2 regions of the Paenibacillus sp. FSL M8-0334 genome follow, and region 2 is predicted to be linked to the other one. Evidence: riboswitches for the same ligand, from Rfam matches in the RefSeq annotation. Region 2 holds a riboswitch; the other holds the start of a gene.
The links. Region 2 has a riboswitch for S-adenosylmethionine ahead of MKX64_RS14480 (methionine ABC transporter ATP-binding protein). Riboswitches for the same ligand answer to the same signal wherever they lie in the genome.
Positions count from the first base shown of each region.

Region 1: it holds a riboswitch for S-adenosylmethionine, as region 2 does, so the genes downstream of both, metA (homoserine O-acetyltransferase MetA) here and MKX64_RS14480 (methionine ABC transporter ATP-binding protein) in region 2, are expected to answer to the same signal.

Region 1 covers NZ_JBBOCH010000002.1:409,415-425,646, reverse strand. The annotation lists gene liaF (cell wall-active antibiotics response protein LiaF) at 1-484, opposite strand, end outside; gene MKX64_RS16120 (hypothetical protein) at 690-887, opposite strand; gene MKX64_RS16115 (3D domain-containing protein) at 1,021-1,626, opposite strand; gene thrS (threonine--tRNA ligase) at 1,941-3,878, opposite strand; gene MKX64_RS16105 (putative sporulation protein YtxC) at 4,279-5,181, opposite strand; gene mqnC (cyclic dehypoxanthinyl futalosine synthase) at 5,442-6,575, opposite strand; gene MKX64_RS16095 (aminotransferase class V-fold PLP-dependent enzyme) at 6,842-8,011, opposite strand; gene MKX64_RS16090 (PLP-dependent transferase) at 8,008-9,192, opposite strand; gene metA (homoserine O-acetyltransferase MetA) at 9,220-10,137, opposite strand; SAM riboswitch class I at 10,270-10,401, opposite strand; gene corA (magnesium/cobalt transporter CorA) at 10,840-11,775, shown strand; gene MKX64_RS16075 (HRDC domain-containing protein) at 11,877-12,908, opposite strand; gene MKX64_RS16070 (ROK family protein) at 13,117-14,004, opposite strand; gene modB (molybdate ABC transporter permease subunit) at 14,032-14,685, opposite strand; gene modA (molybdate ABC transporter substrate-binding protein) at 14,710-15,564, opposite strand; gene MKX64_RS16055 (5'-3' exonuclease) at 15,561-16,232, opposite strand, start outside.
Region 2 covers NZ_JBBOCH010000002.1:92,472-108,703, forward strand. The annotation lists gene MKX64_RS14455 (DUF2515 family protein) at 34-1,398, opposite strand; gene MKX64_RS14460 (thioredoxin family protein) at 1,535-1,879, shown strand; gene MKX64_RS14465 (COX15/CtaA family protein) at 2,136-3,110, shown strand; partial or broken gene MKX64_RS14470 (UbiD family decarboxylase) at 3,220-4,990, shown strand; gene MKX64_RS14475 (Cthe_2314 family HEPN domain-containing protein) at 5,101-5,826, shown strand; SAM riboswitch class I at 5,942-6,088, shown strand; gene MKX64_RS14480 (methionine ABC transporter ATP-binding protein) at 6,198-7,214, shown strand; gene MKX64_RS14485 (methionine ABC transporter permease) at 7,214-7,882, shown strand; gene MKX64_RS14490 (MetQ/NlpA family ABC transporter substrate-binding protein) at 7,951-8,796, shown strand; gene MKX64_RS14495 (SDR family oxidoreductase) at 9,052-9,825, shown strand; gene MKX64_RS14500 (NifU family protein) at 9,925-10,170, opposite strand; gene MKX64_RS14505 (YuzB family protein) at 10,255-10,503, shown strand; gene MKX64_RS14510 (NAD(P)/FAD-dependent oxidoreductase) at 10,500-11,558, opposite strand; gene mqnE (aminofutalosine synthase MqnE) at 11,753-12,859, opposite strand; gene MKX64_RS14520 (HesB/IscA family protein) at 13,278-13,637, shown strand; gene MKX64_RS14525 (hypothetical protein) at 14,271-14,480, opposite strand; gene MKX64_RS14530 (YheC/YheD family protein) at 14,697-15,359, shown strand; gene MKX64_RS14535 (sporulation histidine kinase inhibitor Sda) at 15,684-15,827, shown strand; gene MKX64_RS14540 (NAD(P)/FAD-dependent oxidoreductase) at 16,022-16,232, opposite strand, start outside.

The sequences.
Region 1 (16,232 bases), 320 kb from region 2:
GCTGCGGTTTGCCAAACTTGCGTTCGAACACCTCATCAAGCGAAGAATCGAGTGGAACGGCCTCCGGCGGCTCTGGCGGAATCGGGCTCTGCCGACGGTCAGGCTCCGGGGCAGGCGGCGGCTCAGGCGGCCGGCGGTTATTTCTCGGCTGTAGAATGACCTGCAGGCCGAACAGAATCAAAGCAACCGGAATCGCAAATTTGATTAAATCTCCAAACGAGAACCATACATAACCCAGGTTGCGTCCCAGAAAATAAAGGCCAAGCAGAATTGGCACCAAAGCGCCCCACAGCACCCCTGCACCAGATGCAAAGATCAGGCTTTGCAGGCCGAACCAGATCAAGATGACCGGCCAGAATGTCGATATGAGATAGCCGATGCTTACATTAATAAAACCAAGCTGATTTAGAAAAAACAATACGCCGATTCCGATCAGGAACAGGCCGCCGAATAACTGGCTCCATCCTTTTTTACTCATGGTCACATCCCCTTGCCTTCACTTCTTTTGGTAACTACAGTGTACAACATCCTGAAGGAACGATATAGCGGCGGCGGGATGAAAATCAACTCGGTCTCCAGACCGAGGCACTGGATAATAATGGATCACGTCTTCTATATAGAAAAACCCCCGCCAAGTGCAGGGGTTTTGTATAAAGCATGAAACGAGGGTTGCCACCGGCTAACTAACCTTAACGGTTTGTTTTGTGGTCGCCTGGCGCGTTCAGCTCGCCAAACTCCGCGTCAAACTTCTCGTTTGGTTTTTTGTAGTTCTCTTGAACCTTCGATTTGCCCTTCGGGTTGCTGGCAATGCTTTGATCTTCAGCAAACTCGGCATTGAACTTTTCGTTCGGTGTCTTGAAGTTTTCCTGAACTTTATTCTTTTTCACCGTCTTCACCTCCTGGTTATCTTCATACCATCATCCTCTTCAGGGGTTTGGCCCCCGAACAGTAGTATGTGATGAACCGGCGGGGCTTATGCGAGCTCGGGTAGTAAGTCCAGTGGCTGCCGGGAATCCGGGGTCAAATCGCTTCCTCCAGCACAGAGCTTGGCAGGAAACGGTACGTTTCAATCGCTTCTCCGAACTTTTTCAACATCGCTTCGGTGCATTTTCCGCTGCCTTTTCGAATGAGCTGCACCTCGACATCCTTTTTACCCCACTCCTCATACACTTGCTCGGTTGTGGCAAAATACAGATCGATCTTCCGACCCTTGATGGCAGAGCCGATGTCCGCGACGATCCCGTACCCGTAACCCGGGATATACAGAATGCTGCCCAGCGGAAATACAGATGGATCGGCAGCGATCGTGGACAGCGTATTTCGGTCTCGCTTCACCTTCACCCCGGAATACGTAATGCCATACTGGGGATGACCGGGTCTTTTACCAGTCGATTCATATCCTGCTGTATATCCTGTTGCCGTCACTGTCACCGTATGCAGCACCTGATCATCTCTTGGAGCCAGTACTGCCATCGAAGGATGGCCGCCTTTTCTGGTTGCTTTGACGCCGTGATCATCGCGCTGCTGCTCGTCTTCGGCAAGCGTTATATGTTTATTAACTTTTCCGATGCTAACCAAATTCAGGGCATAGAGATGCGCCATCTCCATAAAACTTGAGCCTTCAATGAATGCGCTCGATTTCTGTTCGCTGTGGGACACGCTGTAGGAATCACTTAATACCGGCTGCCAGTGACTTGCATTCGCCGTTACCGGCGGTTCGAGCAGCCAAGCGATAACGAGCCCGCACAAAAAGAACCCCTGCCATGTTTTTCGTTTGTTCATTGCGAATACCTCCCCCTTACTAGCGAGGGTTCCCGCAACTTCAACGGTTTATACATGACAGGGGTTGAAATGTTACCCTATGATCGAGCTAGTAATGGGGCAACCATCTGCAGCGGTCTACAGTTCCCGTACAACAGAAAGCTCTCGCTTGCATAGGATTACACAGCGTGCGTCTGGATTTCCTCACGCAGCTTGGCGATGATATCATCCAGCGGCTGAGCGCCAATATCCCCTTCCCCGCGCTTGCGGACGGATACAGCGCCAGCGTTCTTCTCATTCTCGCCAACGATGAACATATACGGAATTTTCTCCAGCTGCGCTTCGCGAATCTTATAGCCGAGCTTCTCATTACGGAGATCCGGCTCAACCGAGATGCCTGCCAGTTGCAGCTTCTCCGCTACTTCCTTGGCATAATCCTCAAATGCGGTAGACACCGGAATCACCTTCACCTGCACCGGAGCAAGCCAAAGCGGCAGAGCGCCTGCAAAATTCTCCAGCAAGAACGCGGCAAATCGCTCCATGGTGCCGAGGATGCCGCGATGGATGACGACCGGACGATGCTTCTGACCATCATCTCCGACATATTCAAGCTCAAAGCGTTCTGGCAGCAGGAAGTCGAGCTGTACGGTAGACAGCGTCTCTTCTTTGCCAAGTGCCGTCTTGATCTGCACATCGAGCTTCGGTCCGTAGAAAGCAGCCTCGCCTTCCGCCTCGAAGAACGGCATATCCAGCTCCTCTACAACCTCGCGCAGCATGCGCTGGGACATTTCCCACATCTCATCGTTCGGGAAGTATTTCTCGGTATCCTGCGGATCTCTGTAGGATAGGCGGAAACGGTAGTCCTGAATGCCAAAATCCTTGTACACGGTCATAATCAACTGGATAACCCGTGCAAACTCTTCCTTGATCTGATCCGGACGGCAGAAAATGTGGGAGTCGTTCAGCGTCATCGCCCGAACCCGGTGAAGTCCTGTCAATGCGCCGGACATCTCATAGCGATGCATCATGCCAAGCTCTGCAATCCGGATCGGCAGATCGCGGTAGCTCCGCATGTCGCTCTTGTACACCATCATATGGTGCGGACAGTTCATCGGACGAAGCACGAGATCTTCATTGTCCATCGACATGACCGGGAACATATCCTCCTGGTAATGATCCCAGTGACCCGATGTTTTGTAGAGATCCACGTTGCCAAGCACAGGGGTATACACGTGCTGGTAGCCAAGACGCTCCTCCAGATCCACGATATAACGCTCAAGGGTGCGGCGGAGCTTCGCCCCGTTCGGAAGCCAGATCGGCAGACCTTGTCCTACGAGCTGGGAGAACGTGAACATTTGCAGTTCCTTGCCCAGCTTGCGGTGATCGCGCTTCTTCGCTTCCTCCAGCAGATGCAGATGCTCATCGAGCTGCGCTTTCTTCACAAACGCGGTCCCGTATACACGCTGGAGCATTTTGTTCTTGCTATCCCCGCGCCAATAAGCTCCGGCCACATTCATCAGCTTGAACACTTTGATTTTTCCGGTTGATGGCACATGCGGTCCACGGCAGAGGTCAAAAAACTCCCCTTGCTCGTAAATCGTAATGACACTGTCCTCCGGCAGATCATGGATCAGCTCAAGCTTGTACGGATCCCCCAGTTCACCAAAAATCCGCAGCGCTTCCGCACGGCTCACTTCCTTGCGCACGATTGGCAAGTTCTCGCCTACGATGCGCTCCATTTCCTTCTCAATCTTCTGCAGATCCTCCGGATTCAGCGGCTCTTCAAGATCCATATCATAGTAGAAGCCGTCCTCGATGACCGGTCCGACTCCCAGCTTCACTTCCTTGGCGCCATACAAGCGCTTCGTTGCCTGTGCCAGCAAGTGAGCTGTACTGTGGCGGATCACTTCAAGCCCTTCAGCCGAATCCTGGGTTACGATTTCTACGAGGGCACCTTCCTCAAGCGGCGTCGACAAATCGACCAGCACCCCGTTTAATTTTCCTGCTACTGCGTTTTTCTTCAGCCCGCTGCTGATGGATGCAGCCACATCCTCAATCGAGCTGCCTGCCTCATATTCACGGACCGAGCCGTCTGGCAGTTTAATACTGATAGCCACCTTACATTCCTCCTCAAAGCATTACGTTGGTTTAATTTCACGTTTCCTGTTCCATTCTCGCAGGACATAACAAAAAACACCCGTCCCGCAAAGGGACGAGTGTTATACCCGTGGTTCCACCCTAATTCGATCCTCGGTCACACTGGCCCGCGCCAGGGCCGATCCGAAGGATCCTTCATCAGCATTGAATAACGGTCATGAACCGGTGAAGCCTACTCTTACGAAAAATGAATCCCATAATTTCGACCGCACAGCTACAAAGGGGTAAATCAATGACGCACCGAAGGGAATTTCAGCCGGGTTCCCTCTCTCTGGAACGGATCTAGCCGATTGACTCATGTCTTTGTCATAGCTTTTACGTGAATTTATGAGATATTATAATCCTGCTGGCCAGAATACGTCAAGTCATCATGCGCCCGCTTCCGAGAAACACACTGCATTCCGGACAGCTGCAGCATATCTGAGCCCGGTTATCAAAAATTTGGGCCAATGTCATAATGACCGGCAAATCAGGATTTCGCGTGTGAATGATCATTCGGGCCGGGGAAACCGCAATCAGTGTGCTGACGATCATATCTTCGATTTCCATTTCCTGATCCAGCCTCTCAATGATGAGTCCGTCCTCTTGCGGCCGCTCGATCGGCCTCAAGTTGCCATCCAGCAGCAGGAAATCTTCTTCGCCCTTGTGGATGACGTGGACGATCGGCATTTTGGGCTCCTGAAAATAAACAAAATACTTCAGCAGACTCACAAACTCCTCATACTGCTGATCCAGGATAAACTCATCAACGGCGTACTCCGCCAAGTCGCGCAGCTCTTGCTCATAAGTGTGGAGGCGAAACGTCAGGAAGCCGTTCAAATTGAGCTCAGGCCCCTCAAGCAGACACTGGTCAATGCCTTCAACCAGCTTCCGTCTGCGGCTTTGCCAATATTGGGCAGCCTCCCCTTCATTGGACAGCAGCTGGAAATAGCACTGCAGAATTCGTTCTGCCTCCTCTTCATCGTCAAACTCGAACTCCGAGTACAGTAGCCGTGCAGCAAGCTCCTGCTCCCTCTCCTCCATAATGTAAGCAGTAACCGCCTCGGAGATAAGCCGTCGCAGCTCCTCCGCAGACAGCGTCCAGGTCGACAGCGGCAGCTTGCCGGAGCAAGTCCAAGTGACCCGGGCTTCTGCAGCGCTGAAAGCAAATTTCAGCTGCTTGCACCGCTTATGTAGCTCCTTCTGCTTGTCTGACAATATACGGCGAAATGCCTCCTTCTCATGATCCGACCGTGTATCGATTGAGATGCTGAACAGTTCCATGGAATCACTCCTTTCGAGTTCCCTTTTCAGTATATGGGGAGTGGCAGGGGGATATACGGAACATCAGCTTGGAAAAACAAGCAAGTCCTTATGAAGCAACGCATCAGCCTTACAATAAAAAACACCCCGTTCACTCCGGCTCAGCCAGACGATCGGGGCGGTGCTTCGCTATACGAGGCGGAAACTGTTCCCACAAAAAAAAGTGTGAGTGACCAAGGAAGCCTTGATCACTCACACTTCGGATGATGGATAAACACAGATTAGTTCTGCATCACAAAATCGCGCTCGACGGTGCTGTTATCCTCAAACACACGCAAAATTTCGTACCGGGTATTCCGCTGAGCCGGAATATGTCCCGCTTCACGAATCAGACGAAGAATGGACTCGATGTTGACCTTGTATACCGCACCTGCGGAGGATACAACGTTCTCCTCCATCATCGTGCTGCCGAAGTCATTACAACCGTAGCTTAGCGACAGCTTGCCAATGTCCGGCCCCATCGTCACCCAGGACGATTGAAGATTCGGCACATTGTCAATGGCAAGCCGGCCGATGGCCACCGTCTTCAGATAAGCCTCCGGCGTCTCCCGCTCCCGCTTCAAATTGGTGTTGTCCGGCTGGAACGTGAATGGTATAAAGGCGAGGAAGCCTTTGGAATCCCATCCGTTCTGAATGCATTCATCCTGCGCATCGCGGATGCGCAGAAGGTGGAGTGCGCGCTCCTCCATCGTCTCGCCCAGGCCGATAACCATCGTCGCCGTCGTGTTCATGCCGAGCTTGTGGGCGGTCTGCATCACGTCCATCCACTGGCGCCAGGAACCCTTGAGACGGCTGACTTTTTTCCGGATTCGATCGTCCAGAATTTCAGCTCCGCCGCCAGGCAGCGAATCCAGTCCCGCATCCCGCAGCTCGCGCACCACTTCTTCCAGCGGCAAGCCGGATACCTCCACCATCTTCATGATCTCGGCAGGCGAGAAGGAATGCATCGTAATGTTCGGGAAACGCTTCTTGATGTTCCGAAGCAGGTCGGTGTAATAGCTGAATGGCAGATCCGGATTCGTGCCGCCCTGCATCAGTATTTCCGTCCCGTTCACATCCTGGGTTTCCTGGATTTTCTGGAAAATGGTCTCATCCGGAAGAACATAGCCCTCAGAAGAGCCAGGTCTGCGATAGAATGCGCAAAAGCGGCAGTATACGTCGCACACATTCGTATAGTTTATATTCCGTCCAATTACAAAGGTTGTAATCGGGTCAGGATGCAAACGCTTGGTCATGATGTTCGCGGCATGGCCTATTTTCTCCACTTGATCGCTTTCAAACAGCGTTACGGTGTCCTCCAGGTTAAGGCGTTCTCCCCGCAATGCTTTATCCAAGATACGATCGATCGTACCCATATTGATAGCCTCCTATCTGCAGCAAATTCGCAGTGGCAAGTAAACTCTTGTCTTCACCATCCTACCACATTCCCGGTTCAAAAACGACATCCCGAATGAAACGGGATGCCGTTGTTCATGAATTCATAACATTTAAGAAGATATATAAGGCTCATATCAGATATAAGTGCTTGACTTCCAGCAAAGATGCCGCTACGGGGAATGAGGGGACTTCCGATCGCTCTTGCCCGGGGTACTTGCCTTCATTCACTGCCAGGTTTATCCGCTCAAGCGCCGTTAAGCGCCTCGCTGAGATCCATAATCAAATCATCCACGTCCTCAAGCCCGACAGAGAAGCGCAGCAGACCGTCCGTAATGCCTCTCTCCTGACGCACCTCTGCGCCCATTGCCGCATGGGACATCATCGCCGGATAAGACAGAATGCTCTCCACAGCCCCAAGACTGACAGCTACAAGCGGCAGCCTGACGCGGTTCAGCACCTGCTTCGCCCGTTCTCCGGAACCTACATCAAACGAGACGACCGCTCCATATCCGGTCGACTGCTTCTCATGAATCTCGCGCCCCGGATGATGCAGCAGGCCCGGATAATAGACCCGCTCGATATCGCTGCGCCCCTGAAGCCAGGCTGCAAGCTTGGCTGCGCTCTGCTCACTGTGGGCCATTCGCGCCCCGAGCGTCTTCATGCCCCGCATAAGCAGCCATGAATCCTGAACGCCGAGCACCGTCCCGAGCCCGTTTTGCAGCTTCTTCAGCTCCGCCGCAAGCTCTTCCGTTCTGGCGACAGCAAGACCGGCCAGCACGTCGCTGTGGCCCCCGAGAAACTTGGTTGCACTATGAATGACAATATCGACACCCAGTTCAATCGGACGCTGATAGTATGGGGTCATGAACGTATTGTCCAGCAGCGTCAGCAGGTCGTGTTCCTTGGCCCAGCTCGTCACGCCGCTGATATCCGTTATTTTTAATGTTGGATTGGATGGTGTCTCCATATATACAGCTTTGGTATTTGGCCTGATTGCTGCCTTGACCTGCTCCAGATCGGTCATGTCGACGAACGTGCTCTCGATGCCCATGCGGTTCAGGATGGTGGTCAACAACCGGTAAGTGCCGCCATATACATCCTCGGTAACAATCATATGATCGCCGGCGGACAGCAGCATGAAGCTGCTGGATATGGCAGCCATGCCGGAGGAATACGCGAACCCGCGCACGCCGCCTTCCAGCAGCGCAATGTAGTCTTCCAGCGCTTGCCGGGTCGGATTGCCGGAACGGCTGTAATCATGAACCGGCGGATGATTGACGTCTTCGTGATGAAAGGTTGACGCCTGATAGATCGGGACGCTTGACGCTCCGGTCGTGCGATCGATCTCGCCTCCGAAATGAAGCAGCTTCGTTTCAAACTTCAACGGATCGGTTGAATGTCGGTCCGAACTCATCGCAGCTCGCCTCCTTCCACCTCGGCCATCGCTGCGTTCAGCGCTTGATCCAGATCAGCAATCAGGTCCTCGGCGAATTCGATGCCGACTGAGAAACGGAGCAGACGGTCATCTACGCCAACCGCTTCCCGAATCTCAACCGGAATATCCGCATGCGTCTGTACGGCCGGATAGGTCATGAGCGATTCGACCCCGCCCAGGCTTTCTGCGAAGGCAATCAGGCGAATATGCCGCAGCACCGGTTCTACATAGCGGGCATCCTTCACCTTGAAGGAGAAAATTCCGGTATTGCCGCTGGACTGGCGGCTCTGAATATCGTAGCCCGGATGTTCCGGCAGACCGGGATAGAATACTTCCTCCACAGCCGGATGTCCCTGCAGGAAGGTCGCAACCGCCGTCGCATTCGACTGATGGCGCTCCATTCGGAGGGCCAGCGTCTTCATCCCTCTCATTAACTGATAGGAGTCGGACGGGCTCAGCACCGCTCCGATCGAATTATGAAGAAAGGCCATCTCCTCGGACAATTCCTTGCCCTTCGTTACAATCAGGCCTGCCAGCACATCGTTGTGACCGCCCAGATATTTGGTCGCGCTATGTACGACGATATCGGCTCCAAGCTCAATCGGCCTTTGAAAATAAGGCGTGAGCAGCGTGTTGTCCACGATTGTCAACAGCTGGTGACGACTTGCCCATGTGCAAACCGCTTCAATATCGGTAATCATCATAAGCGGGTTGGTCGGCGTCTCGATGAATACCGCCTTTGTATTTGGCTGCCGCGATTGCTCCAGCGCATCCAGATCGTTCGTATCCACATAGGTTGCCGTTACCCCGAACTTGGACATAATCCGCTCCAGCAGCCGATAAGTGCCGCCGTACAAATCCAGGGATACAATCAGATGATCCCCCTTGCCAAACAGGGCAAATACGGTTTGCAGCGCAGCCATGCCCGAGCTGCAAGCGAATCCGGCATCCCCGGATTCCAGCTCCGCGCAGGCATCCTCCAGCACTTGTCTCGTCGGGCTTTTCGTGCGGATGTAATCAAATCCGGTGCTTTGGCCAAGCTTGGGGTGGCGGAAGGCCGTTGCCTGATAGATCGGGAAATTGATCGCGCCGGTTACCGGCTCCTGAACCGAACCGATCTGGGCTAGCCGGCTTTCGATATTCAACGGTTTTTTATCCATATCATTGCTCCTCCTCGGGTGTGCGCGCTAGATTTGCGGGCCGATGTCATACGGTGTCTCTTGGTACACATAATAGTTCAACCAATTCGAGAATAAAAGGTTGGCATGTGCCCGCCATACGGACCGTGGTTGCCTGGACGGGTCGTTGTTCGGATAATAATTAACGGGCAGATCAATCTCCATCCCTTTTGCCACATCGCGATCATATTCCCATTTCAGCGAGTCTGGATCATATTCGGAATGACCGGTAGCAAATATTTGCTTGCCATCCTTGGAAGCTACCAGATATACGCCGGCCTCCTCCGATTCCGACAGAATGACAAGATCCTCATGCTGGGCAATGTCCTCGCGGCGAACCTCGGTATGACGGGAGTGCGGAACGAGGAACATCTCATCAAATCCCCGGAGCAGCTTCGTACAGGGCTCGTTAACCGAATGCTCGAATACGCCAAAGCATTTCTTCGGCAGGCTGTATTTCGGAACTCCATAATGATAATACAAGCCGGCTTGGGAGGCCCAGCATATGTGCAGGGTAGACGTCACATTCGTCTTGGTCCACTCAAATATTTCCGTCAGCTCATTCCAGTAGTTCACCTGCTCGAACTCCAGCTGCTCCACCGGAGCGCCAGTAATGATCATGCCGTCAAAACGGCGATTTTTGACCTGCTCGAACGTTTTGTAAAACGTGGAGAGATGCTCAGCCGACGTGTTTTTGGAAATGTGGGAGCTCGGATGGAGCAGCACCACATCGACCTGCAGCGGCGAGTTACCAATTAACCGAAGCAGCTGCGTCTCGGTCGTTTCCTTGGTAGGCATCAGATTCAGGATAGCAATTCGCAGCGGACGGATGTCCTGATGGAAGGCCTGGCTTTCATCCATCACAAAAATATTTTCTCCAGCCAACACTTCTTTAGCTGGCAGCGCATCTGGAATTTTAATCGGCATGTGAACTCACTCCTTCAAAATAATTGACGAATCGATTCATGCTTTCAAGAGAAAGAGCGATAAGTACCTTGAAACGCAAGAAAACCTTTCTCCGAAGAGAAAGGTCATCATATACGTATTAACTATGCGCCTCTCTCATCTGTCAGAATGCCTGCGTTTTTCAAAAACGCAAACCATGCATCCTGCAAGAATTAGCACCGTGCGATGTTGCCGCCGGTTGCCGGGTTTCATAGGGCTAGTCCCTCCACCTGCTCTTGATAAGATTTCGCTGTATTCGATTGTCACAAGACTGTTGTTAGATTTACTTTAAATCAATAATTTTTTTTCGTCAAGAACCTCTAGCTTTATCGTCACATATTCCTCGCGGTTTCCATACCCTGTACAACAGCGTCATATCCGGCCTATATTTCATCTTGAAAGGTCGTACACCCGGCGTTATACTAGACAAGTGCTGCAACAACATTGATGAAAGAGGTGACATGGAAGATGGACGGTGACCCGAGCCAGAAGCTGGATAACCAGGAAGCACAACCGCATAGGACCAAGATCAGCTCACCGGCGGAGGGCGGCGTTATTTTTCATGCGCTTATATAGAAGGCTTTAATGAGAGAAACCTAAGTTCTTCGCCCGTTCTTCCCCGGCAAGCTGATATCTTGTGCTTTTATGCGCCAATTTTCACGAATGGAAATGGAGTGATATCAGATGAAAATCCGGTTGGTTGATGCGGGTGTTTTTACACCTGTCGAAGACATCAGAGCCACCCTGACGGCCCCGGAAAGCGGCTTTTATTGGCTGGATGCCGATGTGGACGATCTGGAGGAACTGCAGCCGCTATTTTCCCTCCACGACCTTGCGGTCGAGGACTGCTTGAGCGAAGAGGAACAGCGGCCGAAGATTGAAATTTATGAAGATCATTACTTTATTGTAGTGAACAGCATTCGCTTTGATGATGAGGAAATCTTTCTGCGGGCGCTTAACATCTTTCTTGGACGGCATTTTATCATTACGGTAACGAAGCAAAAAATCCACGAACTTCGCACACTGAAACCTCTTCTATGGGAAGAGGAGGTCAGCACGCCGGACCGCTTCCTGTATCTGCTGATCGACCTTGTGACCGACAACTACTTCTCCGTCGGGGACCGAATCGAGGCGCGGATCGAGAAGCTGGAAGAAGATATTCTGATGCATACCAAGAAAGCCCATCTGCATGAGATTATCGGTCTTCGCAGTGAGATTCTGTGGCTGAAGAAGGTGCTCGGTCCTCAGAAGGAAGTGATCAACACCCTGAATAAAAAGGATCTTCGGCTCATCGATGATCAGCTGCAAAAGTACTTCAGCGACATCTACGAGAACGCCGTCAAAATTTCCGAGACGTTCGAGACGTATCGGGATCTGATGGGCAACCTTCGGGAAGCCTACCAGTCCAGTATCGCCAACCGCGCGAACGAAATCATGCGTGTCTTTACGGCGATTACAACCATCTTCATCCCGCTTACGCTGATCACCGGCATTTACGGAATGAACTTCGAGTATATGCCTGAGCTAGAATGGAAATATTCCTATTATGTTGTCATCGGGATTATGGTATCTGCGGGTCTCCTAATGTTCTATCTTTTCCGTAAAAAGGATTGGATCTGAAATGAAAAACGCTGTCTCACAAGCTAGAGTAGCTGATGAGAGACAGCGTTTTTTAGGTTTATTCATCGCTTGTCACAGCAGTCATGAGGCTTTCCTCACGTCTAACCGACATTTCTTCGTCTGTCCGAATTTCGACTGTCCGCCCCCCCTGCGCTCCGGCGGTAACGGATCCGGATCAGACGGAGGCGTTCGTACAGCTGTTCTGTCGTGCTTGTCCCATCCGCCTCCTGACCATATACCCGCTGCAGGACAGGCTTCAGGAACGTGTCGCCCAGCTCCTCGAAGGCTTTCCAAATTGACTTCTGCTCCTCCTCCGGCACCGCGTTCAGCTCCAGCTGAATCAAGGCATCGGTATCATACCCGTCCTTCTCCAGCTCTTCCAGCTGCTCCAGCAGCTCACGCCGGGACATGGCGGTCCGCTCTTTCAGCTGCATGAGAGACGCCCCTTCGGCTATGCCGGACAGCATGACCCTGCGCGTGCGAAATCGCTCCAATTCCTGCTTGTACTTGGCCTCCTTCTGCTTGTACAGCCAGGCTACATATTCTTCCTCCCTTAGCGCATCATAGACCCAGTCAAGCGGAAACGCGGTCGAGCGCGCCACCTTGGACGTCAGCTCCAGCCACTCTGCACCATGCTCTGATGCCTTGCTGGCACCAATGCCCGGCAGCTGAAGCAGCTCCTCCTCCGTCTGCGGAATGAAGGCGCTGATTAGTCTCAACACACGATTGCTCGCGACGAAATAAGGGGCCTTTCTTCCCGAAGCCGCCTTCTTGCGCCGCCAGGCACACAGCTCGGTGTACAGCTCCTCGTTACCGTACAGCTCGCTGTAGCACTGCAGCTTCTGGGCCGTCTGCTGCTTGCCTGCCACTTCCTGCGGCTCATGAAACACGCCTTCAATCATAGGTCTGTAGCCATCTCCAAGCTTGACTGCCAGCCGGTGACGATAAACGTACAGCATTTCATTCCACGAACTGCCTTCATACCATTCCTCATCCACTGCCTCGCCGTCAAGCTCCATATCCCGCCAACCAAGGCGCCACACGCCTTCCTCCTCCCCAATCCAGACCTGTGCGAATTGCGCCAGGCCCTCCTGGTCTGTTCTCGACATTTGATTCATAAACACAATCTGCATGTTACGACTCCTCCCGCTACGCATTTCAGTACAACGACAAAAAGCACCCCTCCGCCGCTACTCGCGGCTGGAAAGGTGCTTCCTTATCCGTTCCGTTATACTGTTACAGTTATAATACCATATTCTGTAATGTAATCAAGCCTTTATCGCACAGCTTTCTCTAACTGTCCATGACCATGGCTGTAAGGTGGTAACGAACTTCTTCCGCTTAGTTCGCCTCTTCAGCCAAAGCCAGCTTCGCCAAGGCCAGCGCCCCGCACAGCCCCGCATTGTCGCCAAGGCCCGGAGGAACGATGAACTCGTCAATCTGATCCCCAAGGCTTGGATGCTGAACATAGCCCGCAAGCAGCTCCTGAAGCTTCTTGCGAATCATCGGGAACAGCTGCTCCTGCTTCATCACGCCTCCACCCATCACGATGCGCTGCGGGGATAGAATGAGCACATAATTCATCAGTGCTTGGGCCAGATAATAAGCCTCCATCTCCCATGCCGGATGATCCGGCGTAAGCTCGGCGCCGGCAACTCCCCAGCGTTTGCCAAGCGACGGACCTGCGGCCAGCCCCTCCAGACAGTCCCCATGATACGGGCAAGTTCCTTCATAGGTGTCTTCCGGATGACGGCGCACGTAAATATGGCCCATTTCCGGATGTGACAAGCCGTGGATCAATTCGCCGGAGACAACGGCTCCTGCACCCACACCTGTGCCAATCGTAATATACAGGCAGCTGTCCAGCCCTTGGGCAGCCCCCCATGTATATTCGCCCAGCGCTGCCCCGTTCACGTCAGTATCGAAACCGATCGGTACCGGAAAGCGCTCCTTCAACGCATTCACAATGTTGAAGTTGCTCCAATGAGGCTTCGGTGTGGTTGTAATGCTTCCATATGTAGGACTTCCTTTTACCGGATCAATCGGTCCGAAGGAACCGACGCCAATAGCAGACACATTCTTATCCGCGAAAAACTCAAACACCCGGCCCATCGTTTCTTCCGGTGTCGTCGTTGGAAAGCTTACACGCTCCACGACAGTGCCGTCCTCATTACCGATTCCGCACACAAATTTCGTTCCACCCGCTTCAATTGCTCCCAGTATACTCATGCTCGTTCATCCCTCATTTCATCATGTTCACCGGCCGGTGCGCTCTCGTCGTCCCGAACCTGCAGCTGCCAGAAGCAGCCAGGAAAACAATATAATGACCGCCGTCCAGGTCCACGCTAGCCTGTGATCCCCGTTGCTGACGGCAACATATATCGCAGTCGGCAGCGTCTGGGTTTTGCCGGGAATATTACCGGCTACCATCCAGGTCGCTCCGAATTCACCCAATCCTCTTGCAAACGCAAGGATGTATGCCGCCATCGCTGATCGGCTTACGAGCGGCAGTGTAATCCAGCGAAGCACTTGCCACTCCCCCGCTCCTTGCGACCGGGCGGAATCCTCCAGCTCGCGATCAACCGAGTCAAAGCCGGCCCGCATGCTCTGATACACAAGCGGAAAAGATACGACCACCGCGGCGATGACCGCAGCGCCCCAGCTGAATATAATCGGCTGTGCGAACAGCCACTCCGCCAGTCTGCCAACCCAGCTGTTCCTTCCCAGCACGACCAGGAGGATAAAACCGATCACGGTCGGCGGCAGAACAAGCGGCAGAATGAGAAAGGTCTCCACCATCGCCTTTCCCGGAAACATGCGGCGAGACATCCATCTGGCTGCCGCAGTTCCGAGTATAAAGGCCAGGATGCTGGACAGCAATGACGTTTTTAACGAAAGCCATACCGGCATCCAGAATAATTCCGATGATGACACCTACATTCCCTCCATTACAACAAAACCCGCCTGCTCAAAGATGTCCTTCACTTCATCCGTGCTCAAAAATGCCAGCAGCTCCGCAGCTTCCTTCGGATGAGAAGCGATGAGCGGCACAGCTGCAGGATACTCTATCGGGCTGTGCAGCTCCGGATCCAGACGCAGCACCGTCTCCACCTGATCGGACTGCAGGGCATCGGTCTCATACACAAATCCGGCATCCGCATTCCCCGACTCCACGTAAGTAAGCACCGCCGTAACATCCTTGGCATAAACCGCCTTGGTCTCCACCGCTTCCCACAGACCGACATGCTCCAGCGCTTCCCGAGCATAACTTCCGGCAGGCACCGTCTCCGGCTGGCCAACTGCCACAATACGAACCTGTTCCCCGGTTATATCGCCGAGCTGCCGGATGTGCGCGCTGCCTTTCCGCTCAATTAGCACAAGCGAATTACGAAGCAGTACCCGGATATCCTGCTCAGCTACAACCCCTTTATGGACCAGACGCTCCATCGGTTCCCTGGCGGCAGATATGAACAGATCCGCCGGCGCTCCCTGCTCCAGCTGCTGAACCAGCGCGCCAGAGCCGCCAAAGTTGAACCTCAGCCGCACCCCAGGATGGGATGCCTCAAACCTCCGGCCCGCTTCCTCCAGCGTTTCCTTCAGGCTTGCAGCTGCGGAAACGATCAACTCGGTAGGCGGCTCCGCTCCTCCGCTTTCGCCACCAGAAGTCGCAGGCGCTGCGGATTGACCCTCAGCGCAGGCAGACAAGATGATAAGCATCATAGCCAGCAGGCAGGAGAGTCCACATCGTGTCATGCTTCTGTATAGCCGTGAAGCTATCGCTGTTCTCATGAAACGGTCGCTTCCCCGAACATATGAGCCAGGCTCTTCATTTCCAGCTCCTCCAGCTTGGCCAGGGCCCGGCTGTGGTCAATTTCCAGCAGGCACAAATCCAGCTCGCATTCCAGCGGAACCTCGCAATAAATTTCGGCCAAAGATCTCGACAGATGCAGCATATCGAGATCAGACTCAATTTTGGTGCGGACCCCTTTAGCCAGTGAATCGAGATTGGCCAAAATCCCTTCTACGGTCTGATATTGCTGAATCAGCTTCAGCGCCGTCTTCTCCCCGATGCCGCGGACACCCGGATAGTTATCGCTCGTATCTCCCATCAAACCCTTCATATCCACAATTTGATGCGGCAGGAGGCCTTTCTCGGCATAGAGCGTCTCCGGGGAATAGACCATGTAATTGCCATGGCCTTTCTTCATAATAATGACGGAGGTGGATTCGTTGACAAGCTGCAGCATATCATGATCCCCCGTCAGCACCATCACCTGCGATTGGGCGCCGAAGCGTCTGGCCAGCGTTCCGATGCAATCGTCCGCTTCGTAACCTTCCACACCCAGATTGGGAATGCCAAGGCATTCCGTTACCTCCCGGACGAGGGAGAATTGGGGAATCAGGTCATCCGGCGCTTCCATCCGGTTGCCCTTGTAAGCCGCAAAATGCTCTGTCCG
Region 2 (16,232 bases):
AGGTGGCCTGGCTTTTTTTATGATTCTAGGTGACTAGAACTGTTCTTCGGCATCGTGAGCGAAGGCAATTCGCTCCAGTGCAAACCGGTGAGCATGGGTCATGTCGATCAGGAGCGGGCGGGAAGGCCGCTTCAGGTGGCTAAGCCGCTCTGTGGACTGAAACCAGTCGTACCTCGGAATCGGCTCGTACTCGTTATCGTACCAAACATCTTCGAGCCGTGGGCTGTATAGCCGATCACCGTAAGTTCTCCATTCGGATTCGAGCAGCTCCAGGCTGGCATCCTCACCCGCCATGGCCGCCTGCTTCCGGGATGTAAACAGCGCTGGCCAATATTCGGAGCGCGAGCCGTGATGATCCGTGCAGCGGGCAAAATGCATCACTCCCTCGTAAATATCCTTATAGCCGAACAGCATGGCGTATAACGCCTTCCCTGTCCTGATCCGTGCAGCAACGTCCTTGAACTGCCGCATGGTCAATCCGGCCAGCGGACGCAGAGGCAGGATGGATTCACGAAACAGATCGTGGCGGCAGTTCGGGCTCCCGAGCGGAAACAGAACCTGGTTCAGCCTGGCGATGTCAAATAATTTCATCGAGGGATGATCCAGTACATTTTGGCGAAACATCGGGTTCTGGACGACCCGCCCTTCAATATAGTTCTGCTCATTGATAATGAGTGCAACCGTTAATACCGGGCTGCTGCTCCGGTCCAGCCAGAATCGTTCCCAGAACGGAGTCATGAACGATGAGATATGAAAGTGAGGAAGCAAATGAAAGCAGCTTCTCCCCTGTTCGCGGCTGTATTGATACAGCAGCAGCTGCGGATAAGCGTCCTGAAAAATGAGCGCATTGCAGCGTTCCAGAAAGCGATACAGCCGGTCCTTAAACGGATCCTTTACAAGATCGGACATAAGCCCGCTCTTCAGATCGGTCATATTCCAGCCGGCATTGCGCGATACCATATGGGCGAGCAGCGCCCAGTGCACCTCGGGGAACGCCTCATAAAATTGTAAGTAAGCCCGGGTCCGGGTAATGTTGCTTTTGTTGGCATCCTGAACATTTTCACGGATGCGCTGCAGCAGCAGGTGGTCCCGGCTGGAAAGCTCCGACGGTGCCGGAGCAGAGCCCTGGATGGGGGGAATATGGGAGGCGCCTGTCGGCCCCGGATGGCCCCCGGTGTGCTCCATGCGTCGAATCGCGGCGGTTTTGTTTAATATTTCTAAAATGCTCTGGACTGCACTCTCGTTCCAATGGAGATCTTGCGGGGAGCGTCTGAGCTCGCTGGAATCCAGCCAGGCTGCTGTAAAACCGCTCAAGGCTGCCCCCGCCGCTCTCGGCAACGAGGCCAGCCTGGACCACAGATGCCGGGTGCCGGCCTTGAAGCCGTGAGAATCGCCCATGTGATGAACACCTTCCTTATCCTTGACTGTCGGACGTTCACATCGTTTATTGTCAGTATGGCTCGAAAATTTGACTTCCACTCTTCAATTTGATTCACTAAGGGTGACAGATTCGTCAGAAAGGGGAGATACCCACATGCAAAAGATTACATCTGAAGCGGAATTCCAGGTTGCGATCCAGTCGCCACGACTGACGGTCGCTGTTTTTAAAGCGGACTGGTGCGGAGATTGCAAGTTCATCGATCCGTTCATGCCGGAAGTGGAGACCAAGTTCTCCAATCAGCTCACTCTGGTTGAAGTGGATGTGGACGCAGTCGGGGATGTCAGCCAGCAGCAGAACATTTTGGGCATTCCGAGCTTTGTGGCCTATTCAGATGGGCGCGAGCTCGTTCGCTTCGTGAATAAATATCGCAAATCGCGCGAGGAGATTGAAGATTTCCTGCAGCGTGCCGTGGACGTATACGAGACGATCCACAAGTAAGGCTGGTGTTCGGGAAGGTGAACAGCGACCGAAGAGCAACAGGCAGTGCAGATGCCGCCGAATTGGGAAGCGCCGATTCGGCGGTATTTTTGTAGCGAATGCTCGGTCGTGCTACTATTGAACGCGTTTTCATCTATTTTGTCACAAACGCTTCATGACCTTGACAGCGGAATCAGGTATAATGGAATGTGGATTGTACATAGAAGGTAATGTTCGGCTTGTGGGATAGATCATTACGGGGCAGCAGGTGAGATTAGTGAATGATAAACAATTGAAATGGCTTAGCTACGCAACATGTGTGATCATGTTCTGCGCAACCTTCGGCGGCATGGTCGTGACCAAGACAGGGTCAGGACTTGGGTGCGGGGAAGAGTGGCCGCTGTGTAACGGCAGATTTGTTCCCGCTTACACCGTGGCGTCGATGATTGAATACTCGCATCGGGCGGTGAGCGGACTTGCAGGTCTAGCTGCGCTCGCATCCTTGATCGCCTTCTGGAAATATAAGCGGGATCGCCGGGACTTGATGGCGTATGTCATCATGACTTCCATCTTTGTCATCGTACAAGCCATTATGGGAGCTTTTGCGGTGGTGAACCGGCAGTCGGCAGCTGTCATGGCCCTGCATTTCGGCTTTTCGCTTATTGCGTTTGCCAGCTCGGCCATGCTTGCGCTGGGCATGCGAAGGGTGGAGAAGTCGGGGGGCATGGCCAACGACAAGCCCCAGCCCCGGGTTACGCCAGCGTTTCGTTGGCTCGTCTGGGCGACGGCTATTTATACCTATATCGTCGTTTACATCGGGGCGTTTGTCAGTCATACCGATTCCAGGGAAGGCTGTTCAGGCTGGCCGCTGTGTAACGGCGAGGTGATTCCGGAGCTGAGCGGAGGCGTAGGCATCGCCTTTATGCACAGGGTGGCGGCGCTGCTGCTACTGGTACTGGTGGCCGTTATGGGACATTTTGCATACTGGCGCAACCGGAACAACCGGGAGATTCAGATGCTGGGCGTTGCTGCAACGATTCTGTGCGTGCTGCAGGTGATCAGCGGCGGGATTATTATGGCAACGATCCACAACGAGGAAGTCTATGTGTTCTCGGCATTGGGACATACCTTGCTGATCTCCATATTGTTCGGCGTCCTTAGTTATATGAGTGTCAGAGTGTGGCAGCTGAGCAGACCAGCCTCGCTGCAGCAGACATCCGACCAGGCCCGGGATCAGAAACATATCGTTTAGAGGCAGCCGTCAGGCTGTGGAAGTCCAACGATGAGCATCATATGGAAACGCAGGCATAGTCCCCGGACAATTGTACGAGGACTATGCTGCTATTGAAGGAGTGGGCTCGTTGATCTATCAAAACTTACGCCAATGGCTGGAAACGCTTCGCAAGGAAAATGATCTGACCGTCATCGAAGCACCGGTGGATCCGTACCTGGAGCTTGCTGAAATTCATCGCCGTGTCATTGAGGAGGGAGGGCCTGCGCTGCTCTTTACGAATGTAAAGGGCACGCCGTTCCCGGTAGCAACGAATCTGTTCGGTACGCCGCGGCGGGTGGATATGGCTTTTGGTCCTCGGCCTGAGCAGCTGATGAAGTCGCTGGTTGAAGCGACGGGAACGCTGATTCCGCCGACATTGCCGGCCATTTGGAACGAGCGCGGACTGATCAAGGATATGCTCAAGGTTGGCATGAAGCGTGTCGTCCCGCAGGAAGCCCCGATCATGGGCGTAAAGGTGACGGAGGAGCCGCTGAAACATTTGCCAAGACTGACAAGCTGGCAGGAGGACGGAGGTCCGTTCATTACGCTTCCGCTCGTCTACACAGAGAGCCCTTCCAGGTCAAAGCACCACAATTTGGGTATGTATCGCATCCAGATCTACGACAATAACACGACCGGGATTCACTGGCAGATTCATAAGGGCGGCGGGTTCCATTACTTTGAAGCGGAGCAGCAGAACCAGCCGCTGCCGGTGTCGATCTTTATCGGCGGCCCTCCGGCGCTGATCGCTGCAGCGATCGCTCCCGTTCCGGAGCATCTGCCTGAGCTGCTTCTGGCCTCGCTGATCATGGGCGGGCGTCTGCCGATGACGGACAACCCGCTGGGCGGACATCGCATTCCGGCGGAGGCCGAATTTGCGATCAGCGGTTATGTGCCGCCGCATGAGCGCCGTCTTGAAGGGCCGTTTGGCGATCATTACGGCTATTATTCTCTGGCGCACGAGTATCCGGTGCTGCATGTGAACCATATGTGGCATCGCAAGGATGCCATCTATCCGGCTACAATTGTAGGCAAACCGAGACAGGAGGATTATTATCTGGGCGATTTCCTGCAGCGCCTGCTGTCGCCGGCGTTTCCGATGGTAATGCCATCGGTCCGCTCGCTCTGGACTTATGCTGAGACCGGATTCCATGCACTGACGGCCGCGGTGGTTCGGGAAAGCTATTCGCGTGAAGCGCTCGTATCGGCCTTCCGCATCTTGGGAGAAGGGCAGCTGTCGCTGACGAAGTTTCCTGATGCTGACAAGCCGCCCGGTGGATCTGACCGATTTCAACGAGACGCTGGAGGCGGTGCTTGAGCGCTTCGACCCGTCCACAGACCTGTATATTTTCAACAAAACATCCCAGGATACGCTCGATTATACAGGTGAAAAACTGAATCATGGCAGCAAGGCTGTGCTCATCGGCGTTGGCCATCCAATTCGCGAGCTTCCGCGCAGCTATGAGGAAGGCGACATCCCGGGCATTGACAACGTTGTTGCGTATTGCGGCGGTTGTCTTGTCGTTTCCGGGGCATCCTATGACAAAGATTCCGATCTCGCCCTGCGCGTGATGGAGCATCTGAAATCGCGGGACACGTCGTGGCCGCTCGTTATCGTTGTGGATAATGCACAGCAGGCGGCAGCGACCCAAACCTCCTTCCTGTGGACGGTATTTACCCGCTTCAATCCAGCGACCGACCTGTTCGCTGCGGCGAATGTTCAGCATCATCACCTGTCGTACCGGCTGCCGATTGTTATAGACGCGCGCATGAAGCCGGATTATCCTGCTGAGCTGTTCCCGCGTGAGGATATCGTCAACATGGTGGATGAGCGCTGGAATGAGTATTTTGCCAAGTAATCGGGACATTCGCGTTAGCTGTATTTGGTTGCTCTGGAGATGTTGAAGTAGAAGTATGCGGGAAACTATGGCGGCGAATGGTGAACAACTTGTGAACAGGGAGGGATGGCATGCTTCGGACCTTGTTAGGGGAGCAGCCCCGACATAATGATGGATATCTTAAAGCTGCGGTGGAATCGATGACGAAGACCGTACAGCTGCTGCGGGAGGAGATCAAGAAACATCCGGATCCGACCCATGACCACCGCAAGCTGGAAATCTGGATACGCGGGCTGATTGTATCGCTGGATGAACTGGAGCAGAGCTGGTATGCAGCCTGCCATTTTCGCAAATCGGTGACGTCCGGCTTCATTGATGATATGTCGCTTCAGGAGAAGGAAGAGTACGCCAGGTATGTGTATTTTTATAAGAATGGATTCATCCGTGTGTTTGCCATTCTGGATAAGCTGGGCACTGTGCTTGATGAGCTGTTCAATTTGCACACATCCAAGGTAAAAGTGCATTTTTCCTATTTTACCGTACTGCGGCAGTTTAAATTTCTGAAAATTCATGATTCGCTGTCCGAGGAGCTTGAAGGGATCAAAGCCAAGTACAAGGTGCCGATGGGGACGCTGCGCAAACGGCGTAATGCCGAGATTCATTACATGAACGCTGAAATGCAGGATGATCTGTGGCAGAGGATGCAGGGGCATGATACGAAGCTTGAGCTGGAGGATCTGGATGCGCATCTGGATGATCTGAAGCAAGGACTGGATATGGTATGCCAGACGCTCGCAGCGTCGTTCCGGTATACGAATCAGATCTGGACGACCCAAGGAATTCAGCTTGAAAACTGACCTGATGGGGAAGCTACTATGAAATTCCTTTTGACAAAAAGCTGAAAAAAAACTATACTAACAATTGCATTCGATGAAATTCCTCATGAAAACGATAATTTCATAACACATTTATTTCTTATCGAGAGCGGCGGAGGGACAGGCCCGATGAAGCCCGGCAACCGATTCCTGACGTTAAGCGGATCACCGCAGACGTCTGGAGTGTCATGGTGCTAATTCCTTCAAGACTTTGGAATCTATCCGAAGTTTTGACAGATGAGAAAAGGCATTGACTTTACGTAAAGAGAGCCCTTTTTGATTCTGACAAAGAGAGGCTCTTTTCTTTATGGACAATAGATGTGCCAAAGGCTAGGGAAAGGGAGGCTCAAGATTTGATACAGATCAAACAATTGACGAAGCAGTACGGCACGGGCGGCAATGTAACTACCGCTTTGTCCGGATTGAATCTGTCAATTGACAAAGGAGAAATATTTGGCGTTATCGGACATTCCGGAGCCGGGAAGAGTACCTTGATCCGCTGCATCAATCTGCTGGAGCGGCCGACGTCGGGCGAGGTATGGGTTGGCGGCGTCAACCTGACGCGCCTCGGCAAGACCGAGCTGCAGGCCCAGCGGCGCAAGATCGGTATGATTTTTCAGCATTTCAATCTGCTGTCCTCGGCGACCGTGTTTGACAATATCGCGTATCCGCTGCGACTGACGAAGACGCCCAAGGCGGAAATCGAGCGCAAGGTGAAGGAGATGCTGAGCCTGGTCGGACTTGAGGCGCACAGCCATAAATATCCTGCACAGCTGTCCGGCGGACAGAAGCAGCGGGTTGGCATAGCAAGAGCGCTCGCAAGCGACCCGGAGGTGCTGCTGTGCGACGAAGCAACTTCGGCGCTCGATCCGCAGACGACGGATTCCATCCTGAAGCTGCTTCTGGATATCAACAAGCGGTTCAACTTGACGATTGTGCTGATTACGCATGAGATGCACGTCATCCAAAGCATCTGCGACAAGGTTGCTGTCATTCACCAGGGCGGCATCGTGGAGCAGGGGCCGGTAGCGGAGGTGTTCCTCAAGCCGCAGCATGAGGTTACAAAGGAATTCATCCGCCAGGAAACCGATAGCGGCGAAGCGCTGCGTCTGGCGATTGCAGGTGCTGCTTCCGGTCCATCGCGCGCGGTGAAGATTACGTTCCTTGGCACCAAGACGTATGAGTCGATTCTGTCCCGCATTGTGCATGAGACCGGCGTGAATTTTGCTATTCTGCAGGGGACAATTTCAACGATCAAGGAAACGCCGTACGGTCAGCTGATCGTCCGGTTCGAAGGTGACGAAATTGCCACGGACGAGACAATAAAGAAGCTGCTTGAGCAAGGGCTCGACGTGGAGGTGATTCGTTGATGCTGGGTTTGGACTTTTCTCAGGTAAACTGGAATGAAATCGGGACCGCTTCGCTTGATACACTGCGGATGCTGGGGCTATCGGCATTATTCAGCTTTATTCTCGGTTTGCCGATCGGGGTAATACTGTATATGGCCGCCAGGTCGACGTCGGGCTGGGTTAGATTCGGATATGGAATTCTTTCCTTTATCGTTAATATTCTGCGTTCTATTCCGTACATCATTCTGATCGTGGCGATGATTCCGATTACGAAATCGATTGTCGGTGTATCCTACGGAGTGATTGGAACGATTCCGCCGCTGGTTGTCGGGGCGGCCCCGTTCTTTGCAAGGCTGGTGGAAACTGCGCTGAATGAAGTGGATAAGGGCGTGATTGAAGCGGCTCAGGCGATGGGCTCCTCGACACGGCACATTATCTTTCGGGTACTGCTGCCGGAGGCGCGGCCGGGTCTGCTCGCAGCGATGACCATCACTATCGTTACGCTGGTCTCCTATACGGCGATGTCCGGCCAGGTCGGCGGCGGCGGTCTTGGTAACTTGGCGATCCAATACGGCTATTATCGTTATGATACCGAGATTATGATTATTGCCGTTATTGCCATGATTGTATTGGTACAGTTGTTGCAGATGGCCGGTGACCGGCTGGTGCGGCGTTTTACGAGAAAGTAAGTTTTTGAAGAAGGCAGCAAGGGATTTCACATATAGAGATGATATTACATTTGTGGAGGGGTTAAGAAATGAAAAAATGGTTATCCGGATTCATCAGTTTAGCATTGGTTGGGGCTCTCGCGGCTTGCGGCGGCGGAGGCACAGACAACAATAATGCATCCCAGCCGGAGGGTGGAAGCGAGTCTGCTCCTGAAGCAGTTACCATCAAGGTTGGCGCAACACCGGTACCGCATGCCCAAATTCTGGAGCATATCAAGCCGGCTCTTGCCGAAGAGGGCGTTAACCTGGAAATTGTCGAGTTCACCGATTATCAAATGCCGAATACACAAGTAGATTCCAAAGAGCTGGATGCGAACTTCTTCCAGCATCAGCCTTACTTGGACGGAGAAATCAATGCACGCGGTCTGGAACTTGAACCGGTTATTGCCGTTCACATTGAGCCGCTTGGCGTATATTCCAGAACGATTACTTCCATTGACGAGCTTAAAGATGGCGTGGTCGTGGCGATTCCAAACGACCCAACCAACCTGGGCCGTGCGCTGTCCCTGCTGTCCAAGAACGGCGTGATCAAGCTGGAGGATGAGAACAAGCTGGAAGCGACCACCCGGGATATCGTGGAAAATCCGAAAAATCTGAAATTCCAGGATGTAGATGCAGCGATGCTGCCGCGCATGCTGGATGAAATGGATCTTGCGGTGATCAACACGAACTACGCACTTGAAGCAGACCTGGATCCAACCAAGGACTCCCTGCTGCTTGAGGATAAAGACAACCCGTATGCCAACCTGCTGGTGGCTCGTCCGGACAACAAAGATTCCGACGCCATTCAGAAACTGGCTAAAGCGTTGACTACGGAAGATGTGAGAAGCTTTATCGAACAGGAATTCGGAGGCGCGGTCGTTCCAGCATTCTAATATTGCAGCGGAACAGACAGCATACTGTGACAGAATAAGCGAACAGGTGCGAATTTATCGCACCTGTTCGCTTTTTTAGTACGGCTAGAATCGGTGTTATAAGGGCAAACGAAGACAGAGGCGATGAGAGTAGTAACGGACGGAGGAAGGCCAGCCTAGCATGGCTGCGGTCGGCGGTGTGACGTCTCAGGTTGTTTGAAGGCCATCCCATCCATTATACTGAGGACAGGACATCCACTTGGAGGAGGGAAAGCCTTGAAGGGGAAGGTGGCGCTGATTACAGGCAGTGCGACGGGACTCGGCAAGATGACTGCATTGTCGCTTGCACGTCAGGGATGCCATATTGCCGTTAACTATGTGAACAGTCAAGCGCAGGCAGAGTCGCTTTGCCGAGAGATACAGAAGTTTGGCGTGTCATCGATATCGGTTCAGGCGGATATAACCGATGAGCAGCAGTTGTACTCGCTTGTGGATACAACGGAGCAGCAGCTTGGAACGGTGGATATTCTTGTTAACAATGCAGGGCCATATATTCATGAGCGGCGGTTGTTTGCCGACTATTCCAGAGATGAGATTGTTCGTCTCGTCAACGGGAATCTAACCGGGGTTATGCTTCTGGATCATCGCGTGCTGCCGGCTATGCGGGAGAAGAAGTGGGGACGAATTATTCATTTCGGCTTCGGGCATGCAGTGGAGGCGCGGGCCTGGCCGCATCGGGCCGTATATGCCGCGGCCAAGGTCGGGCTGGTGTCGTTCACGAAGACGCTTGCGATTGAGGAAGCGCCGCACGGGATTACGGTCAATATGGTGTGTCCCGGTGATATTCGGGGAGCGAACAAGGAGAAGACGATTGAAGAAGTGACCGGCGTCGATGACGGGCTGACACCGCGAGGGCGCTCCGGAAGCGGGGAAGATGTAGCCCGGGTGATTGAGTTTCTGTGCCAGGATCGATCGGATTTCCTAACCGGCAACATGATCAATGTGTCCGGCGGGCTTGATCCGATCCGTTCACGGATTAAACCGGAATGACTCGACTGCTTGAAGTGAACGATTCTGTATGGAATGACAGCAAAAAAAAGAGTCTTGGTTCGGAGAAGAACCAAGACTTTCTTTTATAATAAACCATGATTAGAATACTTGTACTACTTCTTGAACGCCTTCCACTTCTTCAACGAGGGCGCGTTCAATTCCTGCCTTCAGTGTAATGGTGGAGCTTGGGCAGCTTCCGCAAGCACCCATCAGCTTCAGCTTAACGATGCCGTCTTCAACGTCGACCAATTCCACGTCACCGCCGTCGCGCTGCAGGAACGGACGAAGCTTATCAAGCACTTCAGCCACTTCATCATACATGGTGATTTGTGCGTTATCGCTCATCTTGTTCAACTCCTTTCCTTTCTTTATTATAGTACATAAACCGCCAAAATAAAATGGCAAACTTATAAGGCAGGTTCTTGACTTATGTCCATTATGATTGAATTTTGCACGAGTAACAGCTATTTCGGAACGGATCAGGCGCTTCAGCCGCTTGCCGAGCGGTTTGATTGCCAAATTATTGAATATGGCTGCTTGACCGACTGCGGGCAATGTTACCTGGCGCCTTTTGCCTATGTGGATGGCGACCGGGTGGAAGCCGTCACGTCCGAAGAACTGTTCGCCCTTATTTCACAGAAGCTTGAGCTTCTAGAGCAGGAGAATGAGAAGGGCTAATAATTCCGCTTCGACTTCCACAGGACACCGCTTTTCAGGATGCGCGGTACGCGTCCGATGACCGAAGTGCTCCCCATCAATCCGAAGCCGGCATGCTTGCCAAGGGAACCGAGCGTCCCTTTCAGCTTCAACGGATGGACTTTAGGGGTATCATTTCTCCACAGCGCCTTCAGCACGTTGCCGACCTGCTCCGCCTGCGCGCCTGCAGCCTGGGCACTCGGCACGAACGGAAGGCTGGCGCAATCGCCGATGACGTATACCTCAGGGTGAGAGGGCACCTGATACCATTCATTCAGCAGGATACGGCCGCTGCGGTCTTTGGGCAGATCGAGCTCCTGAACGACCTTGACCGGCTGAATGCCGGCCGTCCAGACCGCGATGTCGGTTTCGATAGGTTCTTCAAGGTTGAATACCGCATCCTGCTCCACCCGGGAGACAGACACGCCGTTATGGATTTCCACATTGTGATCCTCAAACCAGCGGTGAATATAAGCAGACAAACGATTCGGAAAAGAAGAAAGGACCCGTTGTCCCCGATCGAGGATGGCGATATTCAAGTCAGGCCGGCTCTCCCGCAGATCGGCTGCAAGCTCGATCCCGCTCAAGCCGCCGCCGATAATATGAACCCGGCTGTACGGTCTGAGGTTGTTCAGACGGACGTACGTTTCTCTGGCCGCTGCAAATGACTGCAGACTGCAAGTGTATTCTTCGGCTCCCGGAACGCCGTGGTACCGGTCTGTACACCCGAGCGCGATGGCCAGCTGGTCATATTCTATCGGGTCATCATTCAGCATAAGCACCCGCTTGTTCTCCAGATCAATCTCTGTCACCTCACCATACAGGATGCGCAATCCTTCATATTGAGGGAATTTCACGCGTACCGATACATCGGAGACGGTTCCGGCAGCCAGAGCGTAATATTCGGTCTTCAAGCCCTGGTAGGGCATGCGGTCGACGAGAATAACTTCTACATCTGGAGGAAGATAGCCGCTGAACAATTCTTGAATCAAAGCGAGGCCGCCATAGCCTCCACCGAGAATGACGAGCTTTTTCATAGATTTCTTCCTTTCTTGAGAGAAAATGCGTATGAATGTGATTCTTGAATCCGCTTTCGCAAGAAAAACGCCGCTATAAGCGGCTTATGGATTTCCACCCTATATGATCACATTAACCGAATTTCCGCTATTGGGAACATTCTGTATCTGTATAGGCTTGATTCGGTCTGGTCTAGGCTGGCTTGTTATACTTCTTATTCGTATACTTTAATTTCGTTATAGAACGTATCGCGCTCCACAGGAATGCGTCCTGCACCCTTGATCAGCCAGACGAGCTCTTTGCGCGTCAGTCCTTCCGGTGTCAATGCTCCGGCAGCATGGCTGATTCTTTCCTTCAGAATGGTGCCGTGCACATCAGAGGCTCCGAAGCTCAGAGCAACCTGGGTCAGCTGTGGACCGATATTAATGAAATAGGCCTTGATATGGTCAAAATTGTCCAGCATCAAACGGCTGATGGCGATGGTCTTCAGGTCTTCATAAGCCGAGTTGCGGCGCATAATGCTGGCATTCTTGCTCTTCGGCTGCATCGACAGCGGAATGAAGACGAGGAAGCCTCCGGTTTCATCTTGCAGATCCCTGATTTGGATCATATGGCGAATCCGGTCTTCATGACTTTCGATCGCGCCGTACAGCATGGTCGTATGCGTCTTCATGCCGAGCTGATGCGCGGTGCGGTGCACGTCCAGGTATTGATCGACATTGGCTTTATCGACTTTCATTTTCTGACGGTATTGATCCGACAGAATTTCAGCCCCGCCGCCGGTGAGCGTCTTCAGGCCCGCTTTGCGCAGCTCCTCCAGCACTTCCTTCGTGCTGAGACCGCTGATGCGGGTGAAGAATTCGATTTCTGCCGCTGTGTAAGCCTTCAGTGTAACATCAGGGAAGCGCTCGTTCAGCGCCTTCAGCGAATCCACATAATATTGAAACGGCACATGATTATTATGTCCGCCGACAATATGGAATTCCCGAACACCCGGATGGATATGCTGCTCAACATATTCAATCATTTCCTGACCGGAAAGGGTGTACGCGCCTTCCTCGCCCTGATCTTTTCTAAAATTACAAAAAGCGCAGTGGGATTCACACACATTGGTGAAATAAAGGCTCATATTTTCAATAAAATAAACCTTTTTCCCGTTCTTGCGCAGATTCACTTCATTGGCCAGCTGCCCCAGGGTCAGCAGGTCATCGGTTTCGTACAGATATACACCGTCTTCAAGAGAAAGACGAACGCCATTGCGTACCTTATCGGCGATTTCCGCCATTCTATGGTCGGTGTAGGGGGTAACGATTGTGGACATGCTCCATCCTCCTCTTCACACCTTCCATTCTCTGTATCAGAGAATCGAGGTGCTAAAATGGATCATTCCCAAGCGGGAACGGTCCTCTTGTTTGCGTGCCGAGGCACGATCGTTTTGTGAAAAAATATACAATAATAATCCCATCGCTTCCGGCGGCTGCGAGGCCGGCGGAACAAACGATCCATCCGGTGCGTTGCCGCCCGGGTTCCTTCCCTATTATAAACCTCACATTTCGGAGGGGCAATACTATTGGGGAAAAGCGATGACGCAAAGAAGACCGTCAAAACGTACTTTAACGGGGCGATCGCCATATTTTCCCCGCCTGAAGGGAAATATATGGCGGCGGGCAGGGGGAATGATGCTTGAGGGATTGAGAAGAGAGGAGTATACTAAAAGATGAGCGAAAGGAGGATGACCTATGATCACAATCAGTGAAACGGCAGCAGAACGTTTAAAAGAAATGCTGTCCGAACAGGAAGCACCAAATATGTTCCTTCGTTTGGGGGTAACTGCCGGCGGCTGCAGCGGTTTTTCGTATGCCATGGGCTTTGACGACCAAGAGACGGAAGCTGATGTATATATGGATGTTCAGGATTTGAGAATTGTTGTGGAGAAGGATGACATCAAATACCTGAACGGTTTGGAAATTGATTTTGAGGAATCGGGCATGACCGGAGGGTTTACAATCCACAACCCGAATGCGACCGTTACTTGCGGCTGCGGGGCTTCCTTCCGTACGGCTACCGATGCCGGCAAGCCAAGCGAGGAGCCGTGCTAAGCGGATAATGCTCATACAAGCTTAGATTCCTGTAATATGAACGATAATCCCATACCAGCCATTCTGGTACCGTTAAGGATTGTCGGTTAGAGCCTCTATAGCGTGTTTTTCGCTGTAGAGGCTTTTTTATATGTGTGTGCAGGGGGAGCAGTTGAAGTACACAGTGCTGAAGACGCCGGGGGCCGATCAAGCAATTGGATTGGCTATATGGGACAAGGACCGCTAGAGAAGGATAAAAAATGAGCCCTCGCAGGATTGCTCCATTGAGGGCTAGGTATTAAGGATTCGCGGCGGTTATGAGTTCATACGCATCCAACACGTTTTTTAACGCTCTTTTTTCCGAATTGGTGATGGTGCGGTCATTGTAGTATTGCGATCCTTCGTGCCGGAGCGTCGTCTGTTCGGATTCAATAATAGATCGAATCATCTCGATTTCGTTCGAGGTAGGGCTGGTATCGTACCACTCCCATATCTCCCCGCCGCTGTTATCGCGCTGGACATTTCGGAGGAGCGTTTGATTGGGGGCTTTTTATATGTGAGCAAAACGCGGTTCAAACAAAAAATGCAGTTGCCTCCTCTGGTATAGAGTGGACAGCTGCATGGCTGATCGCAATCGCATGGGATATGGCAACATCAGGCAGGGAAGAAAAAGGTGTCATTAAGCATGAGCACAATCATCCCGGCTGCGACAAGGGAGAACGCAATGCAGCCCACGCCGAGTCCCTTGCGGTTGCTCTTAATAAATTTGAAGCCGATGGCAAATATAAGGACCGTGACCGCTGCAAGAGCGACAGACATCCCCACGATTGCCACCCAGTACAATATTTCAAATAATTGTTCCAAGGTAAGAATCCTCCTCATTATACTCCGTTTAGCTTGTGTACGTCGTTGTATGCCTTGTACTTACTATACGACATGTCGGCTTGATTTGGAATAGCGCTTCAGAACGGGCGGTGCCCGCCAATTATTAGGCATCCCATACCGGACAATCATCCAAGAGGGACAGTGCGTTAGAGAGTACTATATGATATGTCATGAATAAAGGAGGCGAAAGCAGCTATGGCGGGAAGACAATTGGCCAGCAAATGGCTCAAAACCGAGGCATTGCTGTCTGATCCGCAGGTTGCTCCCTACATTCCGGCCACCCAGGCTTTTGGGACCGAGGCTCTGACCTCGATGCTGGAGGAGCATGGCATGGTTGTCATCAAGCCGATTATCGGGACTGGCGGCAATGGTGTCATACGCATTCTCAAAAGCGGTACGGGTTACATGGTTACCTACAAAAGACGCACGGTTCATGTGGATACGATGGATGCCCTTATGAGGGTACTTGCACGCATGAAATTAAAAAGGGAATACATGATTCAGCAAGGGATACATTTGGCCAAAATACGAGGCCGTCCGCTGGATTATCGGGTGAAGGTGGTCAAGGAAAGAGGCGCTTGGCGGTTTAAGGCTATGGTCGGCCGGCTTGCCAGCCCGGGATTGATTGTCACGAATATTTGCAAAGGCGGAAGTCTGCTGAGAGGAACCCAGGCGATGGTGTTATCCCTGCCGCGTGTGAAAGTAAGGGAGAAACGACGGGAGATGCGCGGCCTCACCCGGCACTGCATTGCGCTCCTGGAATCCAAATTCCCGGGAATCGCACAGCTCGGTTTTGATTACGGCATCGATCAAGAAGGGAAGATCTGGATTCTGGAAGTCAATACGCGTCCGAGCTGATCTCTTATAGGATGCCCTTCCTTCCTAAGATTATCCAATGAGACCAAATCTAAGCGTTTATATGAAAAATTAATAGGGTATTTAATAATTGACACAAAAAAACCGATATAATAGGTGATTAATTTTTTTTATAGTAGATTTGGCTTCTCACCTGTGTATAACATTTATCCCCATAATCCACGTTGATACGAGCAGATTTTTAATACTTACCAACAAATTATACACAGGATTTCCACAGTTGGGTGTGGATAAGCGAACAGTTGTTCCACTATTTAATGTTTGCTATGATAGACCCAGGAAAAAAGAGGAAGGGGTGTATAAGAGATGGCTATGTTGTCGGATGAGATGCTGCTCGATTCCTATCATATGGCTGTAGAGTTAAAGTTGGAACGAGAGTTTATCACTCTCCTGCTGGCCGAAATTCAAAAACGGAACTTGGACACCAATTCCGGCAATGTTTTGCACTAGTATAGGCTGATGAACGATAGATGAGATAAATGTCCAAGGAACAGCATGACGAAGCATTGGATCTGTTAGCAATTATCCACCGTATTTGAAGCTTGCTGCTCTACACAAATAGAAAAGGTATCTGCCAACCCCACCGGACAGCGGGATGGAGATACCTTTTTTTGTTTGTATTATTCTGGCAGATGCGAGCGGATCTACAGCTTCATGTTGCTGCTGTGTCCAGGAGCCAGACGCGCATCCGGATCGATGTACACCTTGGCGTTGTTCACAGCTGTCGGGGCTTCACCGAAGCCGACGGCGATCAGCTTGACCTTGCCTGGATAGGTTGTGATGTCGCCTGCTGCGAAAATCCCCGGAATGCTGGTTTCCATTCGGGAATCTACGACAATCGAATTGCTTTCGATG